3 regions of the Streptomyces sp. NPDC050509 genome follow, and region 1 is predicted to be linked to each of the others. Evidence: riboswitches for the same ligand, from Rfam matches in the RefSeq annotation. Region 1 holds a riboswitch; each other region holds the start of a gene.

Region 1 (10,058 bases):
AGCGCGGGTTCGCCCTGGCCAGCATGCGCTCCCCGGCCGTCAGCCGGCTCTACCTCCAGGTACCGAACGGCACCGACCCCGCCGACTGGCCCGACGCCCGGATCTGGGACGAGCTGGACGCCCGCCTCTCGCTCCGGTCGGCGCCCGGACAGCGCTCGGCGCCCGGCCAGCCGCTGGAGCGCGGCCCCGTCACCGCCAAGTCCGTGCTGCCGATGCGCAGTTCCGTCACGGAGCCGATGCGGTACGGCCGGCTGCTGCTGGCCGGGGACGCCGCGCACATCGTCCCGCCGACCGGCGCCAAGGGGCTCAACCTGGCGGCGGCCGATGTCATCGTCCTCGCGCGCGCCCTGGCCGAGGTGTACGGGACCGGCTCCACCGCCCTGCTCGACGCGTACTCCGACACCTGTCTGCGGCGGGTGTGGCGGGCCGAGCACTTCTCGTTCTTCATGACCACGACCCTGCACACCGATCCGGCCCAGTCCGCCTTCGACACCCGCCTCCAGCTCGCGCAGCTCGACCGCATCGCGTCCTCGCCGCACGCCGCCGCCGAACTGGCCGAGAATTACGCGGGACTGCCGTTCGGCGGGTGAGCCGACCAGCGCGAGTGGGGGATGGAACGGAAAGGGGCTGGACGGCCTGGACGACCTCCGCCGCTTCCGCTGCTGGGCCGTGGCCATCGCCATGAACCAGAACGGTCTGATCGTCCTGCCGCCCGGCGCGCAGCAGATGTGGAAGAACGAGTACTTCCATCTCGACTGCGAGGTGACCCTCCACCTCAACGAGACGGAGGCCGACTACAACCTCGACATCCTGCCCCTGTCCTGGGACGCCGTCTCCGCGGATCTCACCACCCCGCCGGACGGCGGGCAGGACGGGCCGCGCTCGCGTTACGGGCTCGTACGGGACACGGGGCGCGAGCGCGGCGCCGGTGCCGCAGTATCTGACCCGGGCCAGGCCCGAGGATCCGCTGACCGTGCAGCGGGACTCGGACCTCCGCTGACCGGCGCCCGCACACCTGAACCGAGCCCGTACGCCTGCCCGAACCGCGCCCGTACGGAAACGCGTACGGAACTCGTACGGAAACGCGTACGGGCGCCTGAGGGTAATCCCGCACGTACCCCTGCCCACCCCCATGAGGCAGGGGTGCGTGCGGCCACAATGACCGCTCCCCCCTGAGAGCGGTCGAAACGTCAGGACCCTGACCGGAGAAACGCTATCGCCGGACGCCCCCGACGTGTGACGGTCAATCGACCGACAATCGGCACGGGAAAATGTGACGGGTGAGGCGCCGAGTGGTGCATGAGGCGAATGAGAAGCGTGGGAAGCATGAGAAGAACACCAGCCCCTTAGGGAGCCTTCCGGAGAAGCACCGGCGTCAACAGGCCCCAAAGCCCCCGCCGGATCCGCGCGCCCCCGGCCCGGCCGAACGCGAATTCGTCGCCTTCGCGTTCCGGTACGCCCACCGGATCCGCGTCGTCGTGGTCTGCTCCGGTGCCCTGCTCGCCGTACCGGCCATGCCGGTCGACGCCATGCCCGCCGCCTCGGCCGTCTCCGCCGGGGTCATCGTCTGGAGCCTGCTGCACTACCGGCTCGCACGGGCGGGCCGTCATCCGCGCCGGACCCTCGTCGCCGACCTCGCGGTGCTGACCGCGCTCTGCCTCACCCAGGCGCTGACCATTCCGGCCTCCCAGACCCAGTACGGCAGTACCTGGGTGCTGGTCGTCGTCAGCATCGTCGCCGTCGCCTACCAGCTCACGCACCCGGCGCGGCTCGCACTGCCGGTGGCCGCCCTGCTCGCCGCCGTCGATCTGGCCGGCGCGGTGCTCGACCGCCCCGACGGCTGGACGTACGCGCTGCCCAACGTGGGCTGGCTCTTCGTCCAGACCCTGCTCTGCCAGGGGATGTACCGGCTCGTCCTGCGCGGCAGCAGGGCCGCCGACGCGGCGGGCGCGCGGGCCGCCGAGGCCCGGCGGCGGCACGATGTCGCGCAGGCCCAGCGGTCCGCCGAGCGGGAACACCTCGCCACGCTGCACGACACCGCCTGCGCCACCCTGCTGATGGTCTCGGCGCACGGCGGCTCCCTCGACCCGGGCGTGGTCCGCACACAGGCGGGCAAGGACCTGCGCAGACTCGCGGCGGAGCGCGCGCCCGCACACACCCCGGAGTCGCACGGGTCGCACGGGTCGCACGAGTCGTACGAGGCCTACGAGACGGGCCTGACCGACCTGACCTGGGAACTGCTCGCGGAACTCGACGGCCACCCGCTCTCCGTACGCACCGCGTTCGACCGTACGCCCGGCTCCCTGGGCCCGGTCACGCGCTCCGCCGCCGTCGCCCTGCGCGGCGCGCTGGGGGAGGCCCTGCGCAACGTGGACCGGCACGCGGGCACCGGCTCCGCGACGGTCACGGCGGCCAGGGACGGCGACACCGTCACCGTCGTCGTCCGCGACGAGGGCACCGGCTTCGACCGGGCGCGCGTACCGGCGCACCGCCGGGGGCTGGCCCGCTCGATCGTCGAACGGATGGAGTCGGCGGGAGGCCGGGCCACGATCGCCTCCCGCCCCGGCGAGGGTACGACCGTACGGCTGGAGTGGCCCCGTGTCTGATCCACAGTCACGTTCCTCGATCGGGGACAACGCCGACGGCATCGACGGCATCGGCGGCATCGGCGGCGATCCGCTGACCGACCGGATCGCCCGCGACATGCGCGCCGGGCTGCGCGTCGCCGGGCTGTTCATCCTCACCGCCGTGCACCTCGGACTCGCCCTGCCCGCGCTGCTCACCAGCCTGCGCGACTACGACCAGCCCTGGGTGCAGCTCTTCGCGTTCACCCTGCTGACCCTTCTCATCATGGTGGACGCGCTGCTCGGCGCCGACGGGCGCGGCCGGCCGCGCCCCTGGGTGGTGCTCGGCCTGACCTGCGCCCTCGTCGCGTCGACCGTCGCCACCAGCCGGCTGCCCGTGGAGGACTTCATCGGGATCCCGCACTGGACGTTCCTGGAGATCGGCTGGTTCGGGGTGCTGCTGCTCTTCGACGCCGGACTGGGGCCGACGCTCGTCTTCATCGGCGGTCATCTCGCCCTCACGCTGGGGCAGTTGCTGCTCGCCGGGGTGCCGACCCGGCAGGCCGCCTCCGGCATGGCCGTCAGCGCCCTGGCCATCTGCACCTTCCAGGTCGCCGCCGCGATGCTCGCCCGGTCGCTCGGGGAGTGCGCCGCCGCCGCGAGCGCCACGGGACGCGAACAGGAGCGCGTACGTACGGAGGCGGCCGTCGCCGCCCAGGTCCACGCCGACCAGCGGGCCCGCTACGCCGAACTCGGCCGCTCCGTCCTGCCGTTGCTGACCGGGCTCGCCGACGGCTCGCTCCGTCCCGGCGAGGGGACCGTACGGCGCCGCTCCGCCGTCGAGGCCGCCCGGCTGCGGCGGCTCTTCGCGGAGCGCGACCACGCGCACGATCCGCTGCTCCACGAACTACGGGCCGGTATCGACGTCGCCGAACGCCACGGTGTCGACGTACAGCTCGCTGTACGCGGGGCCTCGGCCCCGGTGGACCGGCGGCTGCGCCGCGCGCTCACCGAGCCGGTGCTCGCCGCGCTCGCGACCGCCGAGCACAGCGCCCGCGCCACGGTCGTGCGCGGCGGCGGCCTGGTGCGGGTGAGCGTGGTGACGGACGGCCCGGCCTCGGCGCTGGCGGAGATCCCGGAGTTCGCCGAGCGCGGGGTGCGGGTCCGTACCGTACGCAGCGAGGGGCTGCTGCTGGTGGAGGCGTCCTGCACCCTCGACGCCCCGGCGGGGAGTACGGCCCCGGCGGACGGCACGGAGGATGGCACGGCAGACGGCGTGGCGGCCGGCGCGGAGGACGCGCTCGCCGCTGTCCCGGCCGGCCGGGGTCACAGCTCGTCCAGCGATGTCAGCCCGTCCTGAATGGCCCGCGCGACCAGGTTCGCCTTGGTCGTCGCGGGCCGGCCCGCGTTGGCGTACTTGATCCGTACCCGCTCCAGATAGGTGTTCACCGTACGGACCGAGAGCCCCAGGCTCGCCCCGACCATCGCCTTGGACTCCGACTGGAACCACTCCAGCAGCACCTCCACCTCGCGCGGGGTCAGCGCGGGCCGCCCCTTGCGCGCGTCGCTGCCGAACGCCCCGGCCAGCGCGGGCGGTGTGTACGGGCGGCAGTCGGCCGCGGCGAGGGTCGCCGCCATGAGGTGCCGTTCCCCCTCGGCCTTGGTGAGGTAGGTGAACGCACCCAGGTCCAGGCAGGTCAGGGCGGTCTCCTGGCTGTCCTGCATGGTGTAGACGATCACCTGCCGCTCCCGGGCGACGAGTTGCCGCAGCTCGGGGTAGGCGGGCACCCCGTGGGCGAGCTGGAGGTCGAGCACCACCACATCCGCGTCCCGGCCGGGACCGCTCGTCGCCACCGACAGATCGGGCCCCTTGGCGGTCACCGCGATCGGCCGCTCCGACGCCGCGTACCAGGACTCGATGCCCGCGAGGACCACGGGATGGTCGTCGATCAGGGCGACGCTCACGGGCGCGGTTTCCGGCATGCCCCATTGTCCGCCGCCCCGGAGCGCCGCAGGGCGGAAAGCGCCGGAAAGTGCCGCAGTGGGGCGGAAAATCGCCTGTGATAGCTTGCCGAGGCCAGTCGAACCCATGTACGTGGGTCAGGGAATCCGGTGCGAATCCGGAGCTGACGCGCAGCGGTGAGGGCGACGGGCGGGGCATCGGCCACTGGACGGCAGTCCGGGAAGGCGCTTCCGTCCGGATGACCCCGAGTCCGAAGACCTGCTGGCGGCCTCCGTCCGCGTCCCGTGGCGGGGGAGCACCGTACGACCGGGCTCCGCGCATGGGCCCTCGACGCAGAGGAACGACTCCGTGCCGATCGCACGCCTTGCCCGCCGTACCGCTCTTGTCCTCGCCGCGGGCACCTTGCTGCTGACCGGCTGCGGCGGAGGGGGAACGAGCACCGCTCAGGACGGCGCTTCCGGGTCGGACTCAGGGGCCGGTTCCGGTTCCGGCAAGGCCGCCGGTTACCCCCGTACCGTCACCAACTGCGGTCAGAAGGTACGGATCGACGCTCCGCCCGAGCACGCCGTCTCGCTCAACCAGGGCACCACGGAGGTCATGCTCTCCCTCGGCCTCGGCGACCGGATGGCCGGCACCGCCACCTGGACCGACCCGCTGCCGAAGAGCCTGGAGAAGGAGAACGCCAAGGTCGAGCGGCTGGCGGACAACAACCCCTCCTTCGAGAAGGTCCTGGACGCCGAGCCCGACTTCGTCGCCTCCTCCTTCGAATCCACCCTGGGCAGGGGCGGCGTGGCCACGCGCGCGCAGTTCGAGAAGCTGGGCGTGCCGACGTACGTCTCCCCGTCCGACTGCGCCAAGGACAACAGCGGCGACACCGACGGATCGCGCGCGACACCGCTGACGATGGAGGACATCTACGGCGAGATCCGCGATCTGGCCACGGTGTTCGACGTCGAGGACCGTGGCGACCGGCTCATCGCCGAGCTGAAGGGCCGGATGAGCGAGGCGGTCGCCGGGATCGACGCGAAGAAGGCGAAGGACACCACCTTCCTCTACTGGTTCGCCAACTCCGAGGCCCCCTACATGGGCGGCTGCTGCGGCGCGCCCGGCATCATCACGAACGCCGTCGGCGCGAAGAACGTCTTCGACTCCACCCATGACGAGTGGCCCCAGATCAACTGGGAGACGGTCGCCGACCGCGACCCCGACTTCCTCGTCATCGGTGATCTCTCGCGCAGGTCGGAGACGGCCGAGACGGCGGCGAAGAAGATCGAGTTCCTGGAGACCAACTTGGTCACCAGGAACATGGACGCGGTGAAGCACCAGCGGTACGTCCGGCTCAGCGGCCAGGCGATGAACCCGAGCATCCGCACCGTGGAGGGCGTCGAGCGGGTGGCGGCGGCGCTGCGCGCGTACGCGCCCGCCGCGTGACGACCACGGAGCGGCCCACGACCACGGAACAGGCGTCGCGCACGTCCGCCGCGACGGAGAGCGCGGCCCCGCCCCCCGCCGGCCGGTTCCGCCGGGTCCGGGCGGCGGCCTGGGCCCGCCCCGTGGGCTGGGCCTGCGCCCTCGCCCTGCTCGCGCTCTCCGTCGCCGTGGCGATCACCATCGGGCCCGCGGACATCCGCGTCGGCGACGTCTGGTCGGTCGTCGCCGCGCATCTCGGCTGGGGGGAGTCGCACCTCACCCCGATCCGCGACGGCATCGTCTGGAACCTGCGGCTGCCACGTACCCTGCTCGCCGCCGTGTGCGGCGCCGGGCTCGCGGTGTGCGGCGCGATCATGCAGTCCCTGCTGCGCAACCCGCTCGCCGACCCCTTCGTCCTCGGCGTCTCCTCGGGGGCGTCCACCGGCGCGGTCCTGGTGGTCGTGCTCGGGGCCGGGGGAGGGGCGCTGTCCATCTCGGGCGGGGCGTTCCTCGGCGCGCTGTGCTCGTTCGCGATGGTGCTGGTGCTCAGTCACACGCTCGGCGGGACGACGGACCGGGTGGTGCTCTCCGGGGTCGCCGCGATGCAGCTCTTCTCCGCCCTCACCTCCTTCGTCGTGATGACGGCCGCCGACGCGGAGACCACCCGCGGGGTGCTGTTCTGGCTGCTCGGCTCGCTCAGCGGCGCCGGCTGGACCGACGTCCAGGTCTGCGGCGCCGTCCTCGTGGTGGCGCTGGTGGTGTGCGGCGGGTACGCGCGCACGCTCGACGCGTTCGCCTTCGGGCAGGACGCGGCAGGACACCTCGGCGTCTCCGTGGCCCGTACGCGCCTCGTGCTGCTCTGCGTCACCGCGCTGCTGACGGCCGCGCTGGTCTCCTCGGCGGGCGCGATCGGCTTCGTCGGGCTCGTCCTGCCGCACGCCGCCCGCGCCCTGGTCGGCCCGGGGCACAGCCGGCTGCTGCCGGTCACCGCGCTGGCCGGGGCGGTCTTCCTGGTGTGGGTCGACACCCTGGCCCGTACGGTGCTCGACCCGCAGGAGGTACCGGTCGGCGTGGTGACGTCGCTCATCGGGGTACCGGCGTTCGTCCTGGTCCTCCATCGCACCCGGAGGACAGGATGACGACGACCGACCCGATGACGACGACCGCGCCACCGGGCCTCCGCGCCGACCGGGTCTCCCGTACCGCCGGGGGCCGCCTCATCCTCGACGGGGTCTCCCTCGCGCCCGCGGCCGGTTCCACGGTGGGGCTGCTGGGCCCGAACGGCTCGGGCAAGTCCACCCTGCTGCGGCTGCTCTCCGGTGTCCTCGCCCCCACCGCCGGCGTCGTCACCCTGGACGGCAGGACGCTGGGCGAGGTGGGCCGCCGCGCGGTCGCGCGCCGGGTCGCCGTGGTCGAGCAGCAGACCGACACGCAGGTCGAGCTGAGCGTCCGCGAGGTCGTACGGCTCGGCCGCGTCCCGCACCGCCGGGCCTGGTCGGCGCCGTCCGCCGAGGACGACACCGCCGTACGGACGGCCCTGGAGCGCAGCGGACTGACGGAGCGCGCCGAGCAGTCCTGGCACACCCTGTCGGGCGGCGAGCGCCAGCGTGTCCAGATCGCCCGCGCCCTCGCCCAGGACCCCCGCGAACTGCTCCTGGACGAGCCGACCAACCACCTCGACATCCAGCACCAACTGGAGCTGCTGAACCTGGTCGCCACGCTCCCGGTCACCACCGTCATCGCCCTGCACGACCTGAACCTCGCCGCGATGTACTGCGACGAGGTGGTGGTCCTGCGCGAGGGCCGCGCGGTGGCGGGCGGCGCCCCGGGCGATGTCATCACCGAGGAACTGATCGCGGACGTCTACCGCGTACGGGCGGCGGTCACCCGGGACGCCGCCGGGGGCCGCCCCCATGTGCGGTTCCTCGGTACGGTGCCGCGGGACTGAAGCCCCCCGCGACTGAGGCACCCCGCGGCTGAAGGGCCCCGCATCTGAGGGCCCCGTGCCCGGGTGACGGTCCGGCCAGGCTTATTGCATATGATGCGCAAGTGCCGAACTACCGCATTCGAACCGCGACCCCCGAGGACGCCGACGCCGCCCGCGTGGTGATGCTCGACACCGTTTACCACGACTTCCGTTCGGGGTATGTGCCGCGCTGGCACGGCGACATCATCGACATAGAGGCCGCCTACCTCACCCCCGCGCGCCACACCCTGCTGGTCGCCGTGGAAGAGAGCGGTAGTGAGGGGGGAGGCGGTGCGGGGACGGTCGTCGCCACCGCGGCCCTCGACTCCCGGGGTCCGGCGCATCCGCCCAACCCCCGCTGGCTCGCGGAGCGTTACCCCTCCGGGGAGACCGCTCAGCTCCGCCGGGTGTACGTACGTCCCGCCCACCGCCGCCAGGGGCTCGCCCGCGCGCTCGTGCGCGAGCTGCTGGACTTCGCCGCGGCGGACGGCGGCTACTCCTCGGTCTATCTGCACACCGATCCGGCGGTCACCGGCGCCGAGCCGTTCTGGCGGTCGCTCGGGAAAGTGGTGTGCGACGAGCGGGAGGGTGCGGAGGGGGTCCCCGGCGCCCCCGGTGGCACGGGGAGCGTCGTTCACTTCGAAGTCCCCATGGTCTGACGCGGAGCCCTCGCGACCGCCCGCCCCTGGTGAAAACGATTGTCATGTAATCTTTCGTTCGCCCTGTCCCGAAGGGCCCGCACAAAGCTGCTCATCGCGTAGAGAACGAGGACCATGCGCCCTGCCCACCGCCGCCGTCCGGTCACCGGTCTGCTGCTCGTACCCCTGCTCGCCCCGCTGCTCACCGGCTGCTTCGCCGCCGACGGCGGCTCCACCGGCGCGCCGGGCTCCGGCGGCTCGTCCGACGGCGCGCGGCTGCGGATCGCCCTGGCCTTCCCGCCGTCCGAGAACCTCTCCCCGTACGGCGCCGACGCCACCCTCCTCAGCCGGCTCGGCGTCACCGAGGGGCTGACCAGGCTGGACGGCAACGGCGCGGCCTCGCCCGCCCTCGCCGAGTCCTGGCACCGCGAGAACGGCCGCAGTTGGCTCTTCACCCTGCGCGACGCGACCTTCCAGGACGGGGCGCCCGTCACCGCCGACGCGGTCGCCGCCGCCCTCACCCACGCCACGGAAGCCACCCCCCTGCCCACCGCGCTCGCGGGCGTGAAGCTCACCGCCCGGGCCTCCGGCGACCGTACGGTCCGCGTCACCACCGCGACCGCCGACCCCGTACTGCCGCTGCGGCTGGCCGGACCGAGCCTGGCCGTCCTCTCCCCGAAGGCGTACGGGAAGCAGGCGGACGGGAAGCAGGCGGAGACGGCCGGGAAGGCGGAAGGGACCGGGAAGAAGCAGGCCGGGAAGGGGAGCGCCCCCGACCCGGTCGGCCATGCCACAGGCCCGTTCACCCTCACCAAGGTCAACGGCTCCGCCTCCGCCACCCTCGACCGCTTCGACGACTACTGGGGCGGCCGGGCCCAGGCGTCCGGCATCGACGCCAAGTTCATCGCCGACGGCACCGCACGCGCCAACGCGCTGCGCACCGGTGAGGAGGACATCGCCGAGGCCGTACCGGTCTCGCAGGCCGCCTCCCTCCCGAAGGGCGTCGCCCGCGAAGTGCCCACCGCCCGCACCACCAGCCTCTTCCTCAACACCCGCACCGGCGTCTTCGCCGACCCGAAGGTACGGGCCGCCGCCCGGCAGGCCGTCGACACCTCCGTCCTCGCCAAGAACGTCTACGAGGGGTACGCCGACCCCGGCCAGGGCGTCTTCGGACCCGCCCTGAACTGGGCGGCCGGCCTGCGCAAGCAGCCCACCGGACGCGCCGAGCCCGCCTCCGTCGCGGCGGTCAAGGGCACCACCGTCACCCTCGCCACGTACGACAACCGGCCCGAGCTGCCCGAGGTCGCCCAGGTCCTCCAGCAGCAGTTGGAGAAGGCCGGCTTCACCGTCAAGCTGACCGTGCGGGAGTCCTCGCGGATCGAGAGCGACGCGCTGGCCGGGAAGTTCGACGCGTTCGTCGGCGCCCGCAACACCATGCTCGACACCGGCGACCCCGTCTCCGTCCTCGCTTCCGACTACACCTGCGACGGCACCTACAACCTGGCGCTGCTCTGCGA
Region 2 (10,058 bases), on a different contig from region 1:
GCGGTGGCCGCCTTGGCATCGTCGGCCCCCTTGGTGTCCACGACGATGGTGAGGGGGCCGTTGAAGCCGGGGCCGAAGCCGTCGGCGAGGGCGTCGTAGGCGCGGCGTTCGGTGGTGGAGGTGGGTTTGGCCTCGTCGCCGGGCATGCCGAGCTGGAGGTCGGCGGCCGGCACGGCGAGTACGCCGAGGCCCACGACGCCGAGCAGCAGTACGGGCAGGGGGTGGCGTATGACCAGGCGTGCCCAGCGGCTGCTGGCGTTCTCCGCGTTGCCGGCGTTGTCGGTCTTGGTACGGCGGGGCTTCCGGCCCTTGCGGACACGGCGCGCGAGCACGGCGTTGGGCCAGAAGCCGAGGAGCGCCGGGACCAGGGTCAGGCAGATGAGGACGGAGACGACGACGGCGCCGGCCGCGGTGAGCCCCATCTTGGTGAGCATCGGGATGCCCACCACCGACAGCCCGGCCAGCGCGATGACGACGGTCAGTCCGGCGAAGACCACGGCGGACCCGGCCGTACCGACGGCCATGCCCGCGGCTTCCCGCGCGGCCCGGCCCTTTCCGCGTTCCTCGCGGTAGCGGGAGACCACGAACAGGGCGTAGTCGATGCCGCAGGCCAGCCCCAGCATCGAGGCGAGCGTCCCGCTGGTCAGAGACAGTCCGAACGTGCTGCCCAGGGCGATGATGGCGGTCATGCTGACGGCGACGCCGATGACCGCGGTCAGCAGCGGCAGCCCGGCCGCGGCCATGGACCCGAAGGTGATCAGCAGAACCACCGCCGCGATCGCGATACCGATCATCTCGGCGGACCCGCCCGCGGCAGGCTGGGTCGCCAGGGCGTCTCCGCCGATCTCGATGGTCAGACCCGCGTCCCGGGCCTGGTCGACGGCGCGCTCCAGGTGTTCCTTGCCGGCATCGGTCAGGTCACCGGCAGGTGCCTTGAAGGAAATGGTGGCGTAGGCCGTGGAGCCGTCCTCGCTGACGGCCTTCGCCTGGAAGGGGTTCACCGCACCGGCCACCTGTGGGCCATCGGCGGCCTCGTCGACCAGATCCTCGATCGCGCCCTTGTTCTCGGCGGCGGTGACCTTCTCCCCGCTCGGCGCGATGAACACGATCCGGGCGCTCGCCCCGTCGGCCCCCGTGCCGGGGAACCGCTCGTCCAGGAGGTCGAACGCCTTCTGGGACTCGATGCCCGGCATCGCGAACCCGTCGTCGGGCGAGGCCGGGGCCTTCATGGCGGCGAAGCCGACAGCGGCCAGGACGGCTATCCAGAGGAAGGTGACGCACCATCGCCACCGGAAGGCGATGCGGCCCACGTGATACAGAAAAGTTGCCATGACGGTGAGAAAGCCTCCACAACGGCGGTACAAGACAGGGGAAGAGAGGCTTTCTTCGTCCGCGTCGGCCGGGGGCCGGGACGGTGTGCCTCATTGATCTCCACGATCCCGTCCGGCCGGCTCCGCCACGAGGGAGCACCCTCCCGAACCAGGGGTGTAGCCAGCTACACCCCCCAGGCGATCCTTGGCGTTCTGCCCCTTCTCCTGGCGCGGGTGGGGATCAGCCGCTGTCTTCGGCCGTCCTGAGCCTCGTGCGCTTCACGTGATCGCGGCCGGCGCACCGCCCATGTCCGTTCCAGGAACGGGTGAAGCCCATCTGATAGGCGACCACGACGGGCTGGGCCCGGTCGCGCGTGCCCAGCTTGGTCATGATGCGGTTGACATGCGTCTTCGCGGTGTGGGGCGACACATGGAGCTGTTTCGCGATGTCGTCGTTGGACAGCCCGGCGGCGACGAGGCCGAGCACCTCGCGTTCGCGTTCGGTGAGGCGGTCCGTTCCGGGCGGTGCCGGACGCAACACGGGCTCGGGTCTGGTCAGGTAGTGGGCGATGAGCGCTCTGGTGGCCTTGGGCGACAGCAGTTCCTCGCGATGGTCTCCCGTGCGATCAGGTCGGCGGCCCGGTTGCCCGTACCCCGGTACGTCCTGGAGGGCGGGGCGGTCAGGGCGCCGCGTTCAGCAGGTCGAGCGCGCTGTGCTGGCGTGCCGCGTCCGTCGTGTCGAGGGGTCCGTTCCAGCGCAGCCCGTACTGGCCGAGAGGATTGCGGTCACGGGCGTACGCGGCGTCCGCCTGCCTGGACAGATACGCCGTGTACGGGTGGTCGGCGAGCGCCGCGTTGAGCTTGCCGAGCCCGCGGACGTGCGCGCCCTTGAAGGACGGGCCGTCGGCCCCGCAGTCACCGCCCTCGCACGGGTCGCGCAGGATGCCGCCGGTGTTCAGGGACGAGGAGGTGGTGGCCGCGTCGGCGATCTGTCGTGCCGTGGTGAGGAGCGCGGCGTCCTGGGTGGCTCGGTTCAGCTCCGTGAGCGCTCCGAGCAGCACACCCTGGTTGTACGACCAGACGGCGGCGCCGTTGTTACGGCAGGTGGACAGATCGATGCCGTCGTTCACCAGGCGCGAACTGTTGACCATCCCGGTCCCCTGGAACCACGACCAGCCGGCGCGGGCCCGGCCCAGATAGGCGGTGTCGCCGGGGATGCGGTTGTGCAGTGCCGCGTTGAGCTGGATGTAGAGGGAGTTGGCGATGGCGTTCTTGTAGGTCTTCGCGGTGCTCCACCACACACCGCCGCCGCAGACGCCGTCCCAGTACGAGGCCATGTGATCGGCGTCCGCGCGTGCGGTGTTCAGATAGCGGCTGTCACCGGTCGCGTCGTACGCGGCGATCCAGGCCAGCCCCCACCACCCGGTGTCGTCGATGTAGTCGTTGCGGAACTGGCCTCCCTGTGCGTTCAGTTGGCGATCGTAGGTGTTGGCGATGGCGTAGCGGTAGCTGGGCATCCCCGAAACGCGGATGTTGTCGATGACCGCGGTGAGCGCGTTGGCCGAGTTCCACCAGCCGGTGGTGTCGAACAGCCCGGTGCCGTTGTTGTAGAACTGCATCTGCGCCGTGGCCGCGGCCGTCCGGCGGTCCCACGCGTTCCAGGTCGTACGCGCCCAGGGTGTGCAGGCGATGTCCGTACGGTCGCCGGCCTTTCCGCAGGCGCGCAGCGCGCCGACCCCGTTGGTGTTCCAGTCGTCCACGTTGTACATGAGGGTGCGCCGGCCGCGCTGTCCGGCGGGCACGGTGGTGGCGCCGAGGCGGCTGCCGGAGCTCCAGGTGCGCCCGCCGTCGAAGGACCGGTCGAGCCAGACCTCGTCGCCGGGGCTGCCGTTGTCCGTCGAGGCCCAGCCCATCGCGTCCTGGTCGTCGAAGTGGAGGACGATCGAGCGGGAGAAGAGGGTGGTGGAGACGGGGCGACGGTCCTGCGGTGAGAGCGCGGGGTCGCGCGCGTCGCAGTACGTGTTGCAGATGGCCGCGGTCGGGGCGGCGCCCACGGCCGCGGCCGGGGCCACGGCTTGTGGGTTCAGGGCAGCGAGAAGCGCCACGGCGAGCAGTGCCACCAGATGACGCATCCGGACTGACAACGTTATCGACATGAGCGTCTCCGGGATCGACGAGATGGCTGAGAGCGCTCCCGGAACGTATGGCAATGGCGTGCCCACGTCAATGCGTCCTGAGCTTCCTCGCCTTCCGTCCCCCGGTGACGTGGGCCCTTCCGTTGGAGGGGACCAGGCCGGCGGGTGGGGCGACGGCCTTACCGGTCAGGCGCTCGGGAGGACTTGCCGCCGTCCGGCTCTGTTGTCACTCGGGCAGGAAGGTCACCTGGGGCGCCCCCGTGCGCGGATGGACGGTGACCACGCCCGTGACCTGGTACACGTCGGCCAGGAGTCGGGGTGTGAGGACTTCGGCGGGTGGGCCGCAGGCCACGCATCAGCCACAGGAAGAACGGCCCGCCGCACAGCGCGGTGAGTACGCCGACCGGATGCCGACCAGGGTCGCCGTCAGCGGCAGGACGACGAACCGCTTGTTCCTCACCGCGGGTACGTCGGCGAGGACGGGCTGGACGAGCGGGAACTTCTTCCTCTGCTCGACGCTCCCGGAGCCGGCCTAGTCGTAGAGGGCGATGACCTCGGGCCGACACTCGTCGACCTGCTCCCAGGAGACGTCGCCGAAGACGTCGTCCAGGTCGGCGAAGATTCCCCTTTCCGTACATGGCGTACGGATGAGGACGAACCGCCGGTCACAGTGGCGGGACCGTGCCGGACTCGCACCGGCTTCCTGGTTCCCGTCGCGGCGATGACCAGGCGATATTACGTTCCTTCGGGGGCCGGCAAAGTGCCCCCTTGCTGACAGCGGGGAGAAGGGGGTGGAAGGATGGCCGGAGCAACAAGGCGACGGCGGTCCGAGGAAGCCGGTGGAAATCCGGCGCGGTCCCGCCACTGTGATCGGCGAGCGAGCCCCGCACACGACCACTGCCCGCACAGGGCGGGAAGGCGCGGAGCGAGCCGTGACCCGAGAGCCAGGAGACTCACGCGGTCGCCTCCTCGACGGACCACCGGGGCGGATCTCCCCGGAAGAGAGGAACGATGCGGCATGTCCGCCGACACCGCCCCGCCCGGCCGCGAACCGGTTCCCTGCCGAGTTGTCGTGTGCCGTGACTGCTGCTGCGGCAGCCCGAAGATACCCGGCGTCGACCACGCCGCCCAGACCGCGCGTCTGCGGGCCCAGGTGCCGGTACGGGTCTCCGCCTGCCTGGACGTCTGCGAACAGGCCAACGTCATCGTCGTCCAGCCCTCCGCCGAGGGCCGCGCCGCCGGTGCCCGGCCCGTCTGGCTGGGGCTGGTCAACGATCCGGACGCGACCGAGGACATCGCCGCCTGGGCACGTGCCGGCGGGCCGGGTGTCGCACCTCGGCCGGACATACTCGACCTCTACACCATCACGCCCCCGCGACGGCGTACGGTCTCCTGACCAAACGGACGGAGAGCCGCACGGAGAGCCGGACGGAGGGACAGGAACCGTGGACGACGCCCGTGCCCCCGCCGGGCCGCGCATGCCCCGACCTTACGTTCCGCCGCCGGAGCTGCTGCCTCTACTACCGCGCGCCGAACGGTTCGACGTGCGGAGACCGCGGACTTGCCGACCTTCGGGGCAAGATGAAACTCAAGGTCCAGGACCTGGGGAGCCGTTCCAACGCCTCTCGCCCCGGTGTCGACAGGAAGATCGTCACGCGGAACCGGCGGCGGAAGGGGCTCGTCCCGCAACTGAAGTGCTGAAGTGCTGAAGTGCTGAAGTGCTGAAGTGCTGAAGTGCTGAAGTGCTGAAGTGCTGAAGTGCTGAAGTGCTGAAGTGCTGAAGAGCGGCACAGATCTACGGGATCTTGATGCGGACAGCTCCGCGCCCCGGAAACACCCGTCCCGAAGACCGTCGGGACAAGCAGGCGCCTCCGGGGCCTGAGGGGCGCTGAGGCCGGCCGAGGAACGGCGGGGCCGGCCTCCGGTGCGCCAGGGTCAGCCGGCGGTGCGGTGGCGGCGTCCGCGAGTGGCGGCCAGGAGCGCGGCGCCCGCGGCGAGCGCCGCGCCGCTCGCCCAGAGGGCGGCCGCCGCGCCGCCGGTGCCGGTGGCGGCCAGCATGCCCGGGGCGCCCGGGGTGCCCGGGTTGACAGGGGTGCCCGGGGCAACCGGGGCGGTCCGGGGTGCACTGATGGTCTGGGTGTGTGGCTGCTTGCCGTTTCCGCCGGCGGCGCCGTCCGGGCCGGGCGCCCCGCCGCTGCCCCCGCCGTTCTTCACCCGCACCGTGAACTGGGCGGTGTTGTTGGCCTGGTGGGTGTCGAACGTCAGCTCCCCGCCGTTCACCGACATGGTGCGCATCGTGGCGCGGGTGGTGGCCGGTGCGTCCTCGGTGACGCGCAGCGTGAACGGCAGGTCCACGGCCTGGCCCACGGCGAACGGCGAGCGGGTCGCGCACATGTACTGCGGGGCTCCGGGGCGGGGTTCGTCCGTTCCGAGGTCGGTCCAGAGGCGGCAGCGTTCGGGGACCTTCACCGCCGTGGTGCCCTCGGGAATGTCGACCAGCAGCCCGATCTGGTCGTCGGAGGTGAGGAGGTCGAAGGTGGCGGGCCCGTCGTTGCGGAGCTTCGCCGTCAGCGTCACCTCCGTGCCGGGGCCGGCCTCGGCGGTGACGGAGTCGCCGGTGACAGCGAGATCGGCGGTGTTGGCGGCGTTGATCTTCCACATCCCCTGTTCCGTCACGGTGCCGGGCGGGGGCGCTTCGCCGTCCGGCACCAGCGTGAGCACAGGTGCTTCGCCGCTCGGGCCGGAGCTCCTGGTTCCGCCGTCGCGCGGGTCCGCGGTGGTGGGGGCGGTGCCGGTCAGCGGCTTCACCCGGTAGTCCAGGAACTCGAAGAGCGCCGTCCCCTTGACATCGAGGCCCACGGAGGTCGACAGCCGGTAGCGCTTGCCCGGTTCGACCGGTGTGCCGACCCGGCACACGGCGGAGTCCAGCGTCCGCCCATGACCGGAGGGCAGGTCGTCGGTCGTGCCGTAGGCGCAGTTGGCGAACCGCGGTGCGAAGCCGAGGCCCTGGGTGGTGGTCAGCTTCAGTTCCACGCCGGACGCCGGGAGCGAGCCCATGTTGGCGACGGTGATGGGTGCTTCGAGCGAAGTGCCGGGCTCCGCACCGTCCTTCTGCGGCAGCCGGTTGACGACCAGTTCCACGGTGCCGACGGTGACCTGCACGGTGAGGGAGGCGATCGTCGCGTTGGAGGACGTCGCGGTGAGCCGGGCGGTCCCCGTGGTGCCGAGCGGAGCGTCCGGCTTGGCCAGCAGCTCCAGGAGGCCGCCGGCGAAACCGTCCGCCTCGATGTCCCTGACCGGCCAGGAACACAGGTTCCCGGGGCAACGGACGCCCATGACGTCGGCGAAGGCGGAGATGCCGGACACATCGATGGTGACGACCACGTCCTCCGCGGTGCCCCCGTCGGGATCGCCGGGCAGACCCCAGCCGATCTGCGCCGGGTCGCCCGGGTAGACCAGTGGTTGCGGCAGACCGATCTTGTCCCGGGAGACGGTGAAGTTCAGTTCAGGACTGAGCCGCGCAGCGCTGCTGCCCGATGGTTCGGCCTGGGCGGGGGCGCCGATGAGCCCCACGCCGAGCAGGGCGACCGCGATGGCGGTCAGGGCGCCGAAGCGCCGACGCCGTCCAGGAAACGACATGTCGCATACACCCTTCCGTTCGTTGGAAGTCTTCTGACGGACGCCTGGTGTGACAGATGGGTGCGGCGAATGGTTGTGCGGCGTCGGCTGTTCCAGGGACACGTGTCGCCACCCGGGTGACGACACGTGTCGCGATCTGCGTGACTTTGTCACCGCGATTGGCGTGGTCAGGGGCGGGGCGACACCCTCTGATGAGTAACACGCCGTCCGTAGAGCCCTGTTGGGTACGGCGGCGGATGGAAACATGGAGGATTTCGGCATGCGCAAGACGCTGCGGGAGCGGCTGCGGTACTGGTTCGACGGAACGATGGACCGCGGCACCCCGGCGCTGATCGGTTGGCTGGGGCTGGCCTCGTTGGCACTGATCACCCTGGTCTCCAGCACGGTGGTGGTGCTGGCCCACCAGGACACGGAGGAGAACGGCGGCTGGCCGGGCGTCGTCTGGATGAGTCTGCTGCGCACCCTCGACCCGGGCACGATGGGCGGGGACACCGGGCAGCCGCTGTTCCTGATCCTCATGCTCACGGTGACCATCGGCGGGATCTTCATCGTCAGCGCGCTGATCGGTGTGATCACGACCGGTCTGGAGACCCGTATCCAGGAACTGCGCAAGGGCAAGTCACAACTGATCGAGCGCGGGCACACCATCGTGCTCGGCTGGTCGGACCAGATCTTCACGGTGATCGCCGAGTTGGTGGAGGCCAATCAGAGCGAGCGGCGCTCCTGCGTGGTGATCCTCGCCGACCGGGACAAGGTCGACATGGACGACGAGATCCGGCGGCGCATCCCGAACACCGGGAAGACCCGGGTGATCTGCCGCTCCGGCAGTCCCCTGCAGCGCGAGGACCTGGAACTGGTCAGCCCGGACACCGCCAAGGCGATCATGGTGCTGCCGCCGCTCACCGAAGACAGCGATATCGACGTCATCAAGGTGCTGTTGCTGCTCAACAACCGTAGATGGCCGGGGCGGCGCCCCAATGTGGTGGCCGCGGTGCAGAACTCGACCAACCTGGCGGCGGCCCGGCTGGCCGCGGGCGACGCGGCGTTGGTGATCGACGTCGACGACATCGCCGTACGGCTGATCGTGCAGGCACACCGGCAGTCCGGGCTGTCCACCGTCTTCAACGAACTGCTCAGCTTCATGGGCAACGAGATCTACCCCTGGAGCGAACCGGCACTGGCCGGTGCCACCTACGGGGAATCGCTGACGGCTTTCGAACGCGGCATCCCCGTCGGCCTGCAACGGGAGGACGGCAAGATACAGGTCAACCCGTCGATGGACACCGTCATCGAACGCGGTGACCGGCTGCTGATGGTCGCCGAGGACGATCTGCTCATCGAGGCGGCGGCCGGCCCGCCCACGATCGTACGGTCGGCGATCACCACGGCCGAGGCTCCCGAGCCGTTGCCCGACCGGACGTTGATCATCGGCTGGAATCCCCGTGCGGCGAAGATCGTCTCACTGCTCGACCGTCTGGTGCAGCCCGGCTCCGCGGTGGACATCGCGGCCCCCCGGCAGCCGCGGGAGGACCTGATCGGGCGACTGGACAACCTGACCGTGGGCTTCAAACACTGCGACCCGGTCAGCCGGCCCTCGCTGGAGTCCCTGGAGCTGGACGGCTATCGCCATATCGTCGTGCTCACGGACGACACGATCGACCCCGGCCGGGCCGACGACCGCACCCTGGTCACCCTGCTCCATCTGCGGGACATCGAGATCCGGCTCGGCGACCCGTACTCGATCGTCACGGAGATGAACGACGACGCCAACCGTGAGGTCGCGCAGGTCACCAAGGCCGACGACTTCATCGTCAGCACCAAGGTGATCAGCCTGCTGCTCACCCAGCTCAGCGAGAACCGCCGGCTGGACGTGGTGTTCGCCGACCTCTTCGATCCCGAGGGTTCGGAGATCTACCTCAAACCGGCGCCGAGCTATCTCCTCCCGGGAACCGAGGCGAACTTCGCCACCGTGATCGAGGCGGCCCGGCAGCGCGGCGAGACCGCCATCGGCTACCGGCTCGCGGAACACAGCGACGAACCGCCGCTGTACGGGGTGCGTCTCAACCCCTCGAAGACCGCGCCGCTGGCCCTGCGCGAGGGCGACACGGTCGTGGTGCTCGCGGAGGACTGACCGATCGCCGTGTGCTTCGAGCACGGCCTGCTTCGCGGCTGCCTGTTCCGTCCCGGGAGCGCCGGCCTCTCTCGGTACGCACCAGGCGCCCGCCGAGGTCAGGGCGATGCCTTCGAGAGCGGCGCCGATGTCGGCGGGCTGGATGTCGGTACGGATCACCCCGGCCGCCCCTGTCAGCCCTCGGCGGGCACCGGCTCGTCCTGGACCGGTTCGCGCAAGAAGGCGGAGAGCAGTATCGCGAGCACCGGCACGGTGGCGAGCACCGCGAGTGCGCCTCGGGGACCGTAGTGGGTTGCGATGATGCCCAGCAGTGGTATGAACAGTCCGCCGGCGCTCATCGCGAGGCCGAGAGTGACGCCGGCGGCGGTCCCTGGCCGGCTGGGCAGGTAGTCCTGGCCGAGCTTGATGAGGACGGCGAACGGGATGTTCGAGATCAGGCCGACCAGCAACGCAAGGGGCAGCGCGACGTATTTGTCGTCGCAGATCAGCATGAGCCACAGGGCGGGCAGCATAGCGGCGTTGCCGATCTGTACGGTGCGCACCATGCCGATGCGGTCTGCCAGCCGTCCGCCGAGCAGCGTGCCGGCCACCCCGCCGCCGAGTTCCAGCGTCAGCGCGAGGCCACCGAGGCCGCTGCTCGCCTCCAGGTGGCGGATCCAGTACAGCGAGATGAAGGTGTTCAGCCCGGTCGAGATGGTGGACCGCACGATCTCGACGGCGGTCAGGGCCGCGAACCGGCCCGGCCGGTCCTTGCCCTGGCGCTGCTCCTTCTCGACCGCCGCACCGGGCGTGCGGTGGTGATGGCGCAGCAGGACGAAACCCATGAGGACGGCAGGCGGGATG
Region 3 (10,058 bases), on a different contig from region 1:
TCAGGGGGTCCGCCACGCCCGCGTAGACCTTGGCCGCCTTCTCCTGGTCGCCGCGGAAGCGGGTGGCGGCGAACTCCTCGGTCCTGACCATGCCAGGGGCGATCTCGATCACCCGGACCGGGGTGCCGACGATCTCCAGGCGGAGGGTCTCGGCGAGGACGTGGGCGCCGTGCTTGGCGGCGACGTAGCCGGCGCCGCCCTCGTACGTGCCGTGGCCGGCCGTGGAGGAGAGGACGACGACCGTGCCGTCGCCGCTCGCGGTGAGCGCGGGGAGCAGGGCCTGGGTGAGGTTGAGGGTGCCGAGGACGTTCGTCTCGTACATCTGCCGCCAGTCGGCCGGGTCGCCGGTGGCGACGGGGTCGGCGCCGAGTGCGCCGCCCGCGTTGTTGACCAGGACGTTCACGGAGTCGAAGCGGTCCAGTTCGGCGGCGAAGGCGTCGACCGCCGTGCGGTCGGTGACGTCGAGGGCGTACGCGGTGGCCTGGTGGCCCGCGGCGCTGATCTCCGCGGCGAGGGCCTCGATCCGGTCCTTGCGGCGTGCCGTGACGACGACGTGGTGGCCCGCGGCGGCGAGGTGCCGCGCGGTGGCGGCACCGATGCCGCTGCTCGCTCCGGTGATGACGGCGATGGGGGTCCCCGTGGCGCTCATGACGTAACTCCTCGCGCGTGTGATCGACTCCGGCCAGGATAGGCGCGGCGCGCGGCGGGGCGGGAAACGGTCAGTGGCCTCGGGGCGCGTACATGATCACGGCCATGCCGGCCAGGCAGATCAGGGCGCCCGAGACGTCCCAGCGGTCGGGGCGGTAGCCGTCGGCGACCATGCCCCAGACGATCGAGCCCGCGACGAAGATCCCGCCGTACGCGGCGAGGATCCGGCCGAACTCGCCGTCGGGCTGGAGCGTGGCGACGAAGCCGTAGGCGCCGAGGGCGATGACTCCGGCGCCGATCCAGACCCAGCCGCGTCCGCCGCTGCCGATCGCGCCGTCGCCGCGTACGCCTTGCCAGACGAGCCAGGCGCCGCCGATCTCGAAGACGGCGGCGAGGAGGAAGAGGGCGGCGGAGCGGAGCACGAGCATGCGGACAGCCTGCCATGCGGGTGATGTGGGGCGTGCGGGTGGGCGAGTGGCCCGAATGACAGTGTGATGATCACTATCTTCCGCTCATGGCTGTCATGCGGAAAGTGGTGCTGGTACTGGTGTCGGCCGCCTCGGCGGTGGTCATGGGCGCGGCCCCGGGCGCGGGAGCGGGCGTGCCGGGGAAGAACGCCGCCGCCGTCGAGGCCGATCTCGCCCATCACGGGCATGTGTCACTGTCGGGCGGGCACCTCGCGGTCCTCCTCGGCTCCGAGAACCACGGCCCGTCCGGGCTGGCCGACGCGACCGTACGGCTCGACTTCTCGGCCCCGGTGGCCGCGGGCCAGGCGCTGCCGTCCGCCTGTCTGTGGGGCGGCGACCGTACGGTCCTGTGCCGTACGGGGCTGCTCCGGCCGATCGGGCGGAGCAGCGAGCTGACGCTCGACCTGCGGACGACCGGCGGGCCGGACGAGATCGTCGTACGGATCGACACCGCGTGGAACGGCGGCGCGGACGACCTCAACCCGGAGAACCACCGGCACCGGGTCCTCGCGCCGGACACCGGGGACCGGTACGCCTTCTGACGCGTCGGACCCCGGGTCCTCGTTCCCGCGTCCTCGTTCCCGGGCCTTCGTCCCGGACCGTTGTTCCCAGGCCCTTGTTCCCAGGCCCTTGTTCCCAGGCCCTTGTTCCCGGGTCTTCGTTCCCGGGCCCTCGGCCCCGCGTCACGCCGCCGCGTCGCCGAACTCGCGTACCGCGTCGTCGACGATCGCCGCCAGGCGGGCGTGGTGGGCGCCGCGCCAGTAGACCCGTCCGCAGGCCGCGCAGCGGGCGAAGACGTCGTAGCCGCGCTGGGTGCCGTGCTGGAGCTGTTCCTGGACGGACTCCTTGTCCGCAGGGCCCAGTTCGCCGTTGCAGGCGGTGCAGCGGGTCCAGGGCGCGAGGACGGGGGCGAAGCGCTGGAGCACGTCCCTGAGCTGGTCGTCCGGGCGGTCGCTGTAGATGTACGCGCCGGCCCAGATCTCGCGGCGGCGCAGCAGTCCGCGGTCGCGGGAGAGCATCACCCGGCTTTCGGCGGCGGAGAGCGTGGCCAGGGCCGGGTCGCCCAGGTCCTCGCTCTCGTACGCCGCGTCGACGCCCAGCAGCCGCAGCCGGCGCGCGAGGGTGCCGAGGTGGACGTCGAGGAGGAAGCGCAGGGGCGCGCCGGGCACGGTCTGCGGCCGGGGCACGGACCGTACGTCCACGGACTCGCCCGCGGCCGGGATGTGCGAGAAGGGCACCTCGCGGCCGTCGACCAGCAGCGGTCCCGCCTCGGTGAGCGGGATGCCGAGGGATTCGACGGCGTGGCCGAGGGTGGACGAGCCGTCGGTGCGCAGGGCCGTACGTCCCGCACGGCGCTCGGCCGCGACGAAGAGGCGCAGTTCGGGGGCGATGGCGATCTGGATCTCCGGTCCGTTCACGCCGTCAGGATGCCACCGCGCGACCGGGCGGGCCAGGCATTTCCCGGCCGTGCGGGGGAGAGAGGAGGAGCCCCTGTTCGTACACCCGCGTCCCGTCCCGGGTCTGGTGCCGGAAGCCGCCGCGTCAGCGGGCGTACGCCGTGGGCGGGACCCCTACCGTCGCGGTGAAGTCCCGGACGAGGTGCGCCTGGTCGCTGTAGCCGAGGTCGGCGGCGAGCGCGGGCCAGTCGACGGCGCCCGACTCCGCGCGCTCCAGGGCCTCGTGGATGCGGTAGCGCAGGATGACCCACTTGGGGCCCACGCCCACGTACGCGGCGAAGAGGCGTTGCAGCGAGCGCGCCGAGACGCCCTCCTCCTCGGTGAGGCGGGCGACGCGCCGGATCGTACGGTCCGTCCTGATCCGGTCGACGAGGGCCATGGCGTGCAGGGCCTGCGGGTCGGGGCGCGGTGCGAGGCCCAGCAGGTGGGTGTCGAGCGCGGCCACCCGCGCGTCCTCGTCGTCCGGGTCCAGGATCGCCGCGATGTCCGCGTCCGCCGTGGGCAGGACGTCGGCGACCGGGACCCGGCGCCCCGTCCACTCCGCGACGGGCCGGTGCGGCGCGAAGGGCCGGAAGCCGCCCGGCCGGAACTGGACCCCGCACACCCGGCCGCGGCCCGCCAGCTTCTGCGTGAACAGCTCCAGGCCGACGCCCGCGACCTCCCCGTGCGGGGCGAGGGTGCCGGAGCGCTGGAACACCACGTTCACCGAGGGGTGCGGCACCACGTGGGAGACGTACGGCTGCTCCAGGTCCCAGTCGATCAGCCAGTAGTGCTCCAGATACGGCCGCAGCGCCGGAGCGGGCTCGCGGCGGCGGAACCGTACGCGCGCGAAGAGTCCGGGGGCGTCGACGATGCCCCGGGTGTCACGCCGTGGACCAGCCATGGCCGGATCCTATGTCGCGTTTGTTCACGTGTCGCGTTTGTTCAAGACGCACGGTCCGGCCGTCCCTACGGTCGGAGCCATGAGCGACAAGACCGGCATCGACAAGACCGACACCAAGAGGGACACCAAGATCAGCGCGCTGTTGCGGGTGGCCGCGGACCGTGCCCTCCCCGTCGTCCGTGGCATCGGCGACGACCAGCTCGGCGCGCCGACGCCGTGCGCCGAATACGACGTGCACGCCCTCGCGGACCATCTCTTCCAGGTCGTCGTGAACTTCCAGGCGCTCGCCGCGAAGCGGGACGCCGACTTCGGCGCCGCCCCCGAGCATCTCGCGGGGCAGTGGCGTGAGCGGTTCGCCGCGGAGACGGTGCGGCTCGTCGACGCCTGGGACGCGCCGGGCGCCGAGGAGGGCACGTCGGGGGCGATGGGGCTGCCGGCCAGGACGGTCGGCTCGATGGTGCTCGGGGACCTGACGGTGCACGCGTGGGATCTGGCGCGGGCGACGGGGCAGCCGTACGAGCCGGACGCGTCGCTCGTCGGGGTGCTGGTCGCGGAGTTCGGGGCGCTGGCGCCGACGGCCCGGAAGATGGGGGTGTTCGGGGAGCCGGTGGCGGTGGCGGAGGACGCCGCCGCGTTCGACGTACTGCTGGCGCTGACCGGACGCGACCCCTACTGGACGTCGCCGCGAGGCTGAGGGTTCGGCGTCCGTAAGGCGGGCACACGGTCGACGAGTACCACTTTCGCACTTTCGGCAGTAATGGGCGAAGAGGAGGGGACATGGAGATATCCGGCATTTTCGTCGCCATCGTCGTCGGCATCGTCATCGGTGTGCTCGGACGGCTCGTGGTGCCCGGGCGCCAGCGCATCGGGATGCTGTGGACCATCGCCGTGGGTATCGTCGCGGCGCTGGTCGGTACGTTCGTCGCGGCGGCGTTCGGCGTCGCGGACACCAGGGGCTTCGACTGGATCGAGCTGGTCATCCAGGTCGGCCTGGCGGCCGTGGGTGTGGCCGCGCTGGACCGCGCCAAGGGCCGCGGCTGACCCCCGGAGCCGCTGCCCCCCGGAGCCGCTGACCCCCGGATCCGCTGAGCCTCAGATCGGCTGACCTTCGGATCGGTCGGCCCTCAGGTCCGCCGGCCCTCAGATCTCCTGTCCGGACTCCTCGCCGGTGAGCGGGCCGCCGGTGAGCGGACGGCCGCCGAGCAGGTTCCAGCGGCCGTCCCGCCCGGTGAGTTCGGTGACGGTCAGCGGCCGTACGTCGAACCGCCAGAACGCCCCGGCGGGCGCGCCGAGGGCGTGGACGGCGGCGGCGCGGACGAGGTCCGGTTCGGTCACGGCGACCACCCGGGGCGTGCCGGGGTCCAGCGCGTCGAGCCACCGGCCGACGCGGGCGTACAGCGCGAGCAGGGACTCCCCGCCGTGCGGCGCGGCGGCCGGGTCGGTGAGCCAGGTGCTCACCGACCGCGGTTCCTCGGCGGCGACCTCGTCGAGGGTCCTGCCCTGCCAGCGGCCCATCGCCCACGGCGCGAGGTCGGTCAGCGGCCGGGCGTCCAGGCCGAGCAGGCCGGCGGTCGTACGGCAGCGGGGCGAGGGCGAGACGTACACGGCGGACGGGCGGGCGGTACGGAGGAAGTCCTCCCGTACGGCTTCGGTCCGACGCACCCCGGCGGCGTCCACCGCGCTCCCCGGCCCGGTCCCGGGGGTGCCGGGCGCCTCCGGTTGCTCGGGTTCCTGGGGTTCCTCGCCGAAGCGGGCCGCGCGCAGGGCCGGTCCCATGGCGGGTGAGATGAGCAGGACGCGGATCGTCATGACAAGGCCCCCTTGGCCCGTCTGCCGGTTCGCGGTACCTTCACGTCGATATCCACGACGGCGAGACGGAAGTCCGGTGAGATTCCGGCACGGTCGCGCCACTGTATGCCGGGTGCCGGCCGCGTCACCACGCGGCGGGGGTCCGGTGAGTCAGACCCGAAGGCCGTCGTTCGAGCTCCATGCAACGGGACGCGAGTTCCCCAAGGAGGATGTGCCATGGCTCAGTCCATAGCGCCCACGACCACGGCCGTTTCGCCCACCTCGTCCACCGCCGCCGTTCCGGCTCCGCTTCCGCTGCGCGCCGTTCTGCCGTGGGCGGTCTTCGTCGGCACCCTGATGCTGGTGCTGCTCTACTTCGTCGGCGCCGAGCAGGGCGCGACGTCGGTGATCTCCGGTGCCGGTGTGCACGAGTGGGTGCACGACGGCCGTCATCTCCTCGGCTTCCCCTGCCACTGACCTGACGGCGACCACGGAGCACGGAGATAACGGAGATATACGCGCATGCATGCCTCCACCGTCAGAAACCTCCTGGTCCGCGGCATGGTCGCGGGCGTGCTGGCAGGGCTTCTCGCCTTCACGCTGGCCTATTTCGCGGGTGAGCCGTCCGTACGGGACTCCATCGCGCAGGAGGAGGCCCGGTCCGCCCCGGCGCATCAGCACGGCGCGGCGGGGGACTCCGCCGCGGCCGAGGAGGAAGAGGAGGAACTGGTCAGCAGGCCGGTCCAGTCGACGTTCGGGCTCGCCACCGGCGTGCTGGTGTACGGGGTGGCCCTGGGCGGTATCGCCTCGCTGGTCTTCGCCGTGAGCCTGGGCAGGATCGGCCGGTTCGGTCCGCGGGCGACCGCCGCGCTGGTCGCGGGGGCCGCCTTCACCACCGTCTATCTGGTGCCGTTCCTGAAGTATCCGGCGGCGCCGCCCGCCGTCGGCAGCCCGGACACCATCGGGAAACGCACCACGCTGTTCTTCCTGATGATCCTGCTCAGCGTGTTGCTGGCGGTCGCCGCCGTCATCGCGGGCAGACGGCTGGCGCCGCGGCTCGGCAACTGGAACGCGTCGCTCGTCGCGGGAGGCGGTTACGTGGCCGCCGTGGCCCTCGCGTGTCTGGTGCTGCCCGCCAACACCGACGCCGTTCCCGCGTCCTTCCCCGCCGCGCTGCTGTGGGAGTTCCGGCTCGCGTCGCTCGGTGTGCAGGCGCTGCTGTGGACGGCCTTCGGGCTGATCTTCGGGGCGCTGGCCGAGAAGGCGCTCCGGCCGCGGACGGATCCCGCTTCGGCTTCTGCTTCGGCTTCGTCTTCCGCTTCGGCTTCCGAAGGGGTCGGCGCGGGGGCCGTGGGGGAGGTCAGTCGCTGACGCCCACCACGTGGCGGACCGTCTCCGGCGCCGCCATGAAGTCCAGCATGGCGCGGGCGACGTCCGCGCGGGAGACGGTACGGGCGCTGCTGGCGGGCATCGCGCCACCGGGTCCCGGAGCACTTGTCGCGGGGCCCGTCGCGGGGCCAGGGGTGGGCGGACAGTAGAGTGCGAGGTCGGTCTTCTCCCAGTTCAGAGGTGTACGGCAGTGAGTGTCCCGCCCCCTGATGCGCCATCGCCCCCGTCCCCGCCCGGCATGCCGGTGACCGTGGTCGGGATCGGCGCTGACGGCTGGGCCGGGCTCTCCGGCGACGCCAGGGACGCCCTGCGCGGCGCGGACGTGGTGATCGGCGGCGGCCGGCAGCTCGGCCTGCTGCCGCAGAGCGAGTGCGCGGGGGAGCGGGTGGCGTGGCCGTCCCCGCTGCGCCCCGCCGTGCCCGGCCTGCTCGCCGCGCACGCCGGGCGCCGTATCGCGGTGCTGGCCAGCGGGGATCCGATGTTCTACGGGATCGGGCGGGCGCTCGGCGAGGTCGTCGGCGCCGCCGCGCTGCGGGTGGTGCCGCATCCGTCGTCCGTCTCGTACGCCTGCGGCAGGCTCGGCTGGCCGGTGGAGGACACGGAGGTCGTCACGCTCGTCGGCCGTCCCGCCGACCGGCTCACCGCCGCGCTGCACGACGGCCGCCGGGTGCTGGTGCTCAGCGCGGGGGCCGCGACGCCGGCCGAGGTGGCGGAGCTGCTCCGGGCGCGCGGCTACGGGCCGAGCCCGATGCACGTACTCGAACAGCTCGGGTCGGACCGGGAGCGGCACCTCACCGCCACCGCCGACGCGTGGGACGAGCCCGCCGGTGACCCGCTCAACGTCGTGGCGGTCGACTGCCGCCGCGCGCCCGGGGCGCCGCGCCTGGGCGCCGTACCCGGGCTGCCGGACACGGCGTACGAGCACGACGGCCAGCTCACCAAGCGCCATGTGCGCGCCGCCACGCTGGGCGCGCTGGCCCCCGAGCCCGGGGAGCTGCTGTGGGACATCGGCGGCGGGTCCGGGTCCATCGCGGTCGAGTGGATGCGTACGCACCCGTCCTGCCGTGCGGTGTCGGTGGAGCGCGATCCGGCGCGCGCCGAGCGCATCGGCCGTAACGCGCGGGCGCTCGGCGTCCCCGGGCTGCGCGTCGCCGTCGGCGCGGCGCCCGCCGCGCTGGCCGGGCTGCCCGTACCCGACGCGGTGTTCATCGGCGGCGGGCTGACCGCACCGGGGCTGCTCGACGCCTGCTGGGAGGCGCTGCCCGTGGGCGGCCGGCTGGTCGCGAACACGGTGACGCTGGAGTCCGAGGCGCTGCTGGCCGACCGGTACCGGCGGTTCGGCGGGGAGTTGGTACGGCTGGCGGTCGCGCACGCGGTGCCGGTCGGCGGCTTCACGGGGTGGCGGCAGGCGATGCCGGTCACGCAGTGGGCGGTCACGAAGACATCGAAGGAACCGGTGGCCCCGGCCGGAGGAACAGGGTCAGGGGCGGGACCAGGACCAGGACCAGGATCAGGACCAGGAGACGAACGATGACGGTGTACTTCATCGGCGCCGGACCCGGCGCCGCCGACCTGATCACGGTGCGCGGCGCCCGCAGGCTGGCCGAGTGCCGGGTGTGCCTGTACGCGGGCAGCCTCGTCCCGCGCGAACTGCTGGCCGACTGCCCGCGGGACGCGCGGCTGATCGACACCGCCAGGATGGACCTCGACGGCATCACCGCCGAGCTGGTCAGGGCGCACGGCGAGGGCCATGACGTGGCGCGGCTGCACTCCGGCGACCCGTCCGTCTTCAGCGCCGTCGCCGAGCAGATGCGGCGGCTGGACGCGGCGGGCGTGCCGTACGAAGTGGTGCCGGGCGTACCGGCGTTCGCGGCGGCGGCAGCCGCGCTCAAGCGGGAGCTGACCGTACCGACGGTCGGCCAGACGGTGATCCTGACCCGGATCGCCCAGCGGGCCACCCCGATGCCGGAGGGCGAGGACCTGGCGACGCTGGGGCGCAGCGGCGCGCTGCTGGTGCTGCACCTGGCGGCGCGGTACGTGGACCGGGTGGTGGACGAACTGCTGCCGCACTACGGCGCGGACTGCCCGGCGGCGGTGGTGGCGATGGCCAGCCGCCCCGACGAACTGGTGCTGCGGGGCACGCTGGACTCCATCGCCGCGCAGGTGAAGGCGGCGGGTGTGGTGCGTACGGCGGTGATCATGGTGGGCAGGACGCTGGGCGCGGAGCAGTTCAGGGACAGCCACCTGTACTCGGCGGACCGGGACCGGGACGGGGACGGGGACGGCGGCCATGAGTGCTCTCCGGGCTGACCCCTTTCGCACGGGAACGGCGGGACACGGAGGCGCGCTCCGTGTCCCGCCGTCACCGTGTCCCGCCGACGCTCACTTCTTGGGCGGGGAGGTCTTCAGCCGCCCGGCGATCCGGTCGCGCATGCCGGGCATCCCGAACCCCCTGGGGTCGATCTTGTCGTTGGACCATTCGAGATGGCCGATGACGCTGAGCGCGCTCCACCCGTGCGCCCGGCAGATCGCCGCGCCCACCCGCTCGACCGCGTCGAGCTGGGCCTGTGGCCACGGGTCCTTCCCGTCACCGAGGTTGACGCACTCGAAGCCGTAGAAGCGGGCGTTGCCGTCAGCGCCGCCGGTGTTGCCCTGGGTGGGCTTGGGCGGCCGGTCGCCGTAGTCCTCCGCGATCACGCGCGCGAGTACCTTCGGGTCGCCGCCCCCGGCGTGGTTCGTCCGGCCGTGACCGACGAGGTGGACGACACCGGTCTTGTCGATGACGCCGTGACAGAGCGGCCCCGGCAGGGCGGCGTACCCGTCGCGGCAGAGCGCCACGGAGCCCGTGGTGCCCGAGGTGACGGTGTGGTGGATCATCACGCCGTTGGCCGGGCCCCAGGGGCCCTTGTGATTGCGGTTGTGCGTACGCCAGTTGCCGACCTCTTTGACCTTCACGCCCTCGGCGCGCAGGGCCGCGAGGAAGGCCGAGGCGGACAGTGGTGCTGCCATGGGATCGATTCCTTTCCGCCGTGGTGTACGTGGCCGTGCCGGGCCGCGTTCACCAGGACCGCTCGCTGCGTCCCACCACGGCCCCCGCCCGGTCGATGCAGATCACGTCCACCTCCACCGGCGCCCCCCGCAGCACCGCCAGCGCCTCCGCCCTGGCCCGCACCGCCACCGCGTCGCCCAGTGCGACGCCCGCCGCCTCGCACAGGCGCAGCGCCTCCAGGCCCGTGTTGGCCTCCGCGACCCGGGTCGCCAGCGCCTCGTCCGCGCCCGCCGCCGAGGCCAGTTCCGCCAGGAACGCCTTGTTCACCTGGGACCGCGCCGAGTGCAGGTCGAGATGGCCCGCCGCCAGTTTCGAGAGCTTCGCGAAGCCGCCGCAGAGCGTCAGGCGGTCGACCGGGTGGCGCCGGATGTACTTGA

The links. Region 1 has a riboswitch for cobalamin ahead of ACIBJC_RS17355 (ABC transporter substrate-binding protein). Riboswitches for the same ligand answer to the same signal wherever they lie in the genome.
Region 2: linked by a shared signal. The riboswitch ahead of ACIBJC_RS06760 ((2Fe-2S) ferredoxin domain-containing protein) and the one ahead of ACIBJC_RS17355 (ABC transporter substrate-binding protein) in region 1 are both predicted to bind cobalamin.
Region 3: linked by a shared signal. The riboswitch ahead of ACIBJC_RS09365 (CbtB-domain containing protein) and the one ahead of ACIBJC_RS17355 (ABC transporter substrate-binding protein) in region 1 are both predicted to bind cobalamin.

Annotation. Positions count from the first base shown of each region.
Region 1 is NZ_JBITHL010000005.1:405,001-415,058, forward strand. Features, by position in the region: gene ACIBJC_RS17330 (4-hydroxybenzoate 3-monooxygenase) at 1-590, shown strand, start outside; gene ACIBJC_RS17335 (hypothetical protein) at 670-1,176, shown strand; gene ACIBJC_RS17340 (sensor histidine kinase) at 1,296-2,606, shown strand; gene ACIBJC_RS17345 (hypothetical protein) at 2,599-3,924, shown strand; gene ACIBJC_RS17350 (DNA-binding response regulator) at 3,891-4,547, opposite strand; cobalamin riboswitch at 4,626-4,808, shown strand; gene ACIBJC_RS17355 (ABC transporter substrate-binding protein) at 4,876-5,958, shown strand; gene ACIBJC_RS17360 (FecCD family ABC transporter permease) at 5,955-7,076, shown strand; gene ACIBJC_RS17365 (ABC transporter ATP-binding protein) at 7,073-7,885, shown strand; gene ACIBJC_RS17370 (GNAT family N-acetyltransferase) at 7,987-8,562, shown strand; gene ACIBJC_RS17375 (ABC transporter substrate-binding protein) at 8,677-10,058, shown strand, end outside.
Region 2 is NZ_JBITHL010000002.1:319,494-329,551, forward strand. Features, by position in the region: gene ACIBJC_RS06735 (MMPL family transporter) at 1-1,331, opposite strand, end outside; gene ACIBJC_RS06740 (response regulator transcription factor) at 1,552-1,851, opposite strand; gene ACIBJC_RS06745 (glycoside hydrolase family 76 protein) at 1,991-3,466, opposite strand; partial or broken gene ACIBJC_RS06750 (histidinol phosphatase) at 3,672-3,797, opposite strand; gene ACIBJC_RS06755 (hypothetical protein) at 3,766-3,981, shown strand; cobalamin riboswitch at 4,014-4,149, opposite strand; cobalamin riboswitch at 4,275-4,400, shown strand; gene ACIBJC_RS06760 ((2Fe-2S) ferredoxin domain-containing protein) at 4,464-4,841, shown strand; partial or broken gene ACIBJC_RS06765 ((2Fe-2S)-binding protein) at 4,928-5,011, shown strand; gene ACIBJC_RS06770 (hypothetical protein) at 5,381-7,084, opposite strand; gene ACIBJC_RS06775 (potassium transporter TrkA) at 7,344-9,215, shown strand; gene ACIBJC_RS06780 (MFS transporter) at 9,389-10,058, opposite strand, start outside.
Region 3 is NZ_JBITHL010000003.1:46,802-56,859, forward strand. Features, by position in the region: gene ACIBJC_RS09325 (SDR family NAD(P)-dependent oxidoreductase) at 1-649, opposite strand, end outside; gene ACIBJC_RS09330 (YnfA family protein) at 720-1,076, opposite strand; gene ACIBJC_RS09335 (hypothetical protein) at 1,163-1,657, shown strand; gene ACIBJC_RS09340 (Mut7-C RNAse domain-containing protein) at 1,799-2,533, opposite strand; gene ACIBJC_RS09345 (DUF6597 domain-containing transcriptional factor) at 2,658-3,455, opposite strand; gene ACIBJC_RS09350 (TIGR03086 family metal-binding protein) at 3,535-4,149, shown strand; gene ACIBJC_RS09355 (GlsB/YeaQ/YmgE family stress response membrane protein) at 4,233-4,496, shown strand; gene ACIBJC_RS09360 (histidine phosphatase family protein) at 4,596-5,264, opposite strand; cobalamin riboswitch at 5,286-5,443, shown strand; gene ACIBJC_RS09365 (CbtB-domain containing protein) at 5,481-5,720, shown strand; gene ACIBJC_RS09370 (CbtA family protein) at 5,766-6,614, shown strand; gene cbiE (precorrin-6y C5,15-methyltransferase (decarboxylating) subunit CbiE) at 6,871-8,166, shown strand; gene cobM (precorrin-4 C(11)-methyltransferase) at 8,163-8,942, shown strand; partial or broken gene ACIBJC_RS09385 (N-acetylmuramoyl-L-alanine amidase) at 9,027-9,641, opposite strand; gene ACIBJC_RS09390 (cobalt-precorrin-5B (C(1))-methyltransferase) at 9,691-10,058, opposite strand, start outside.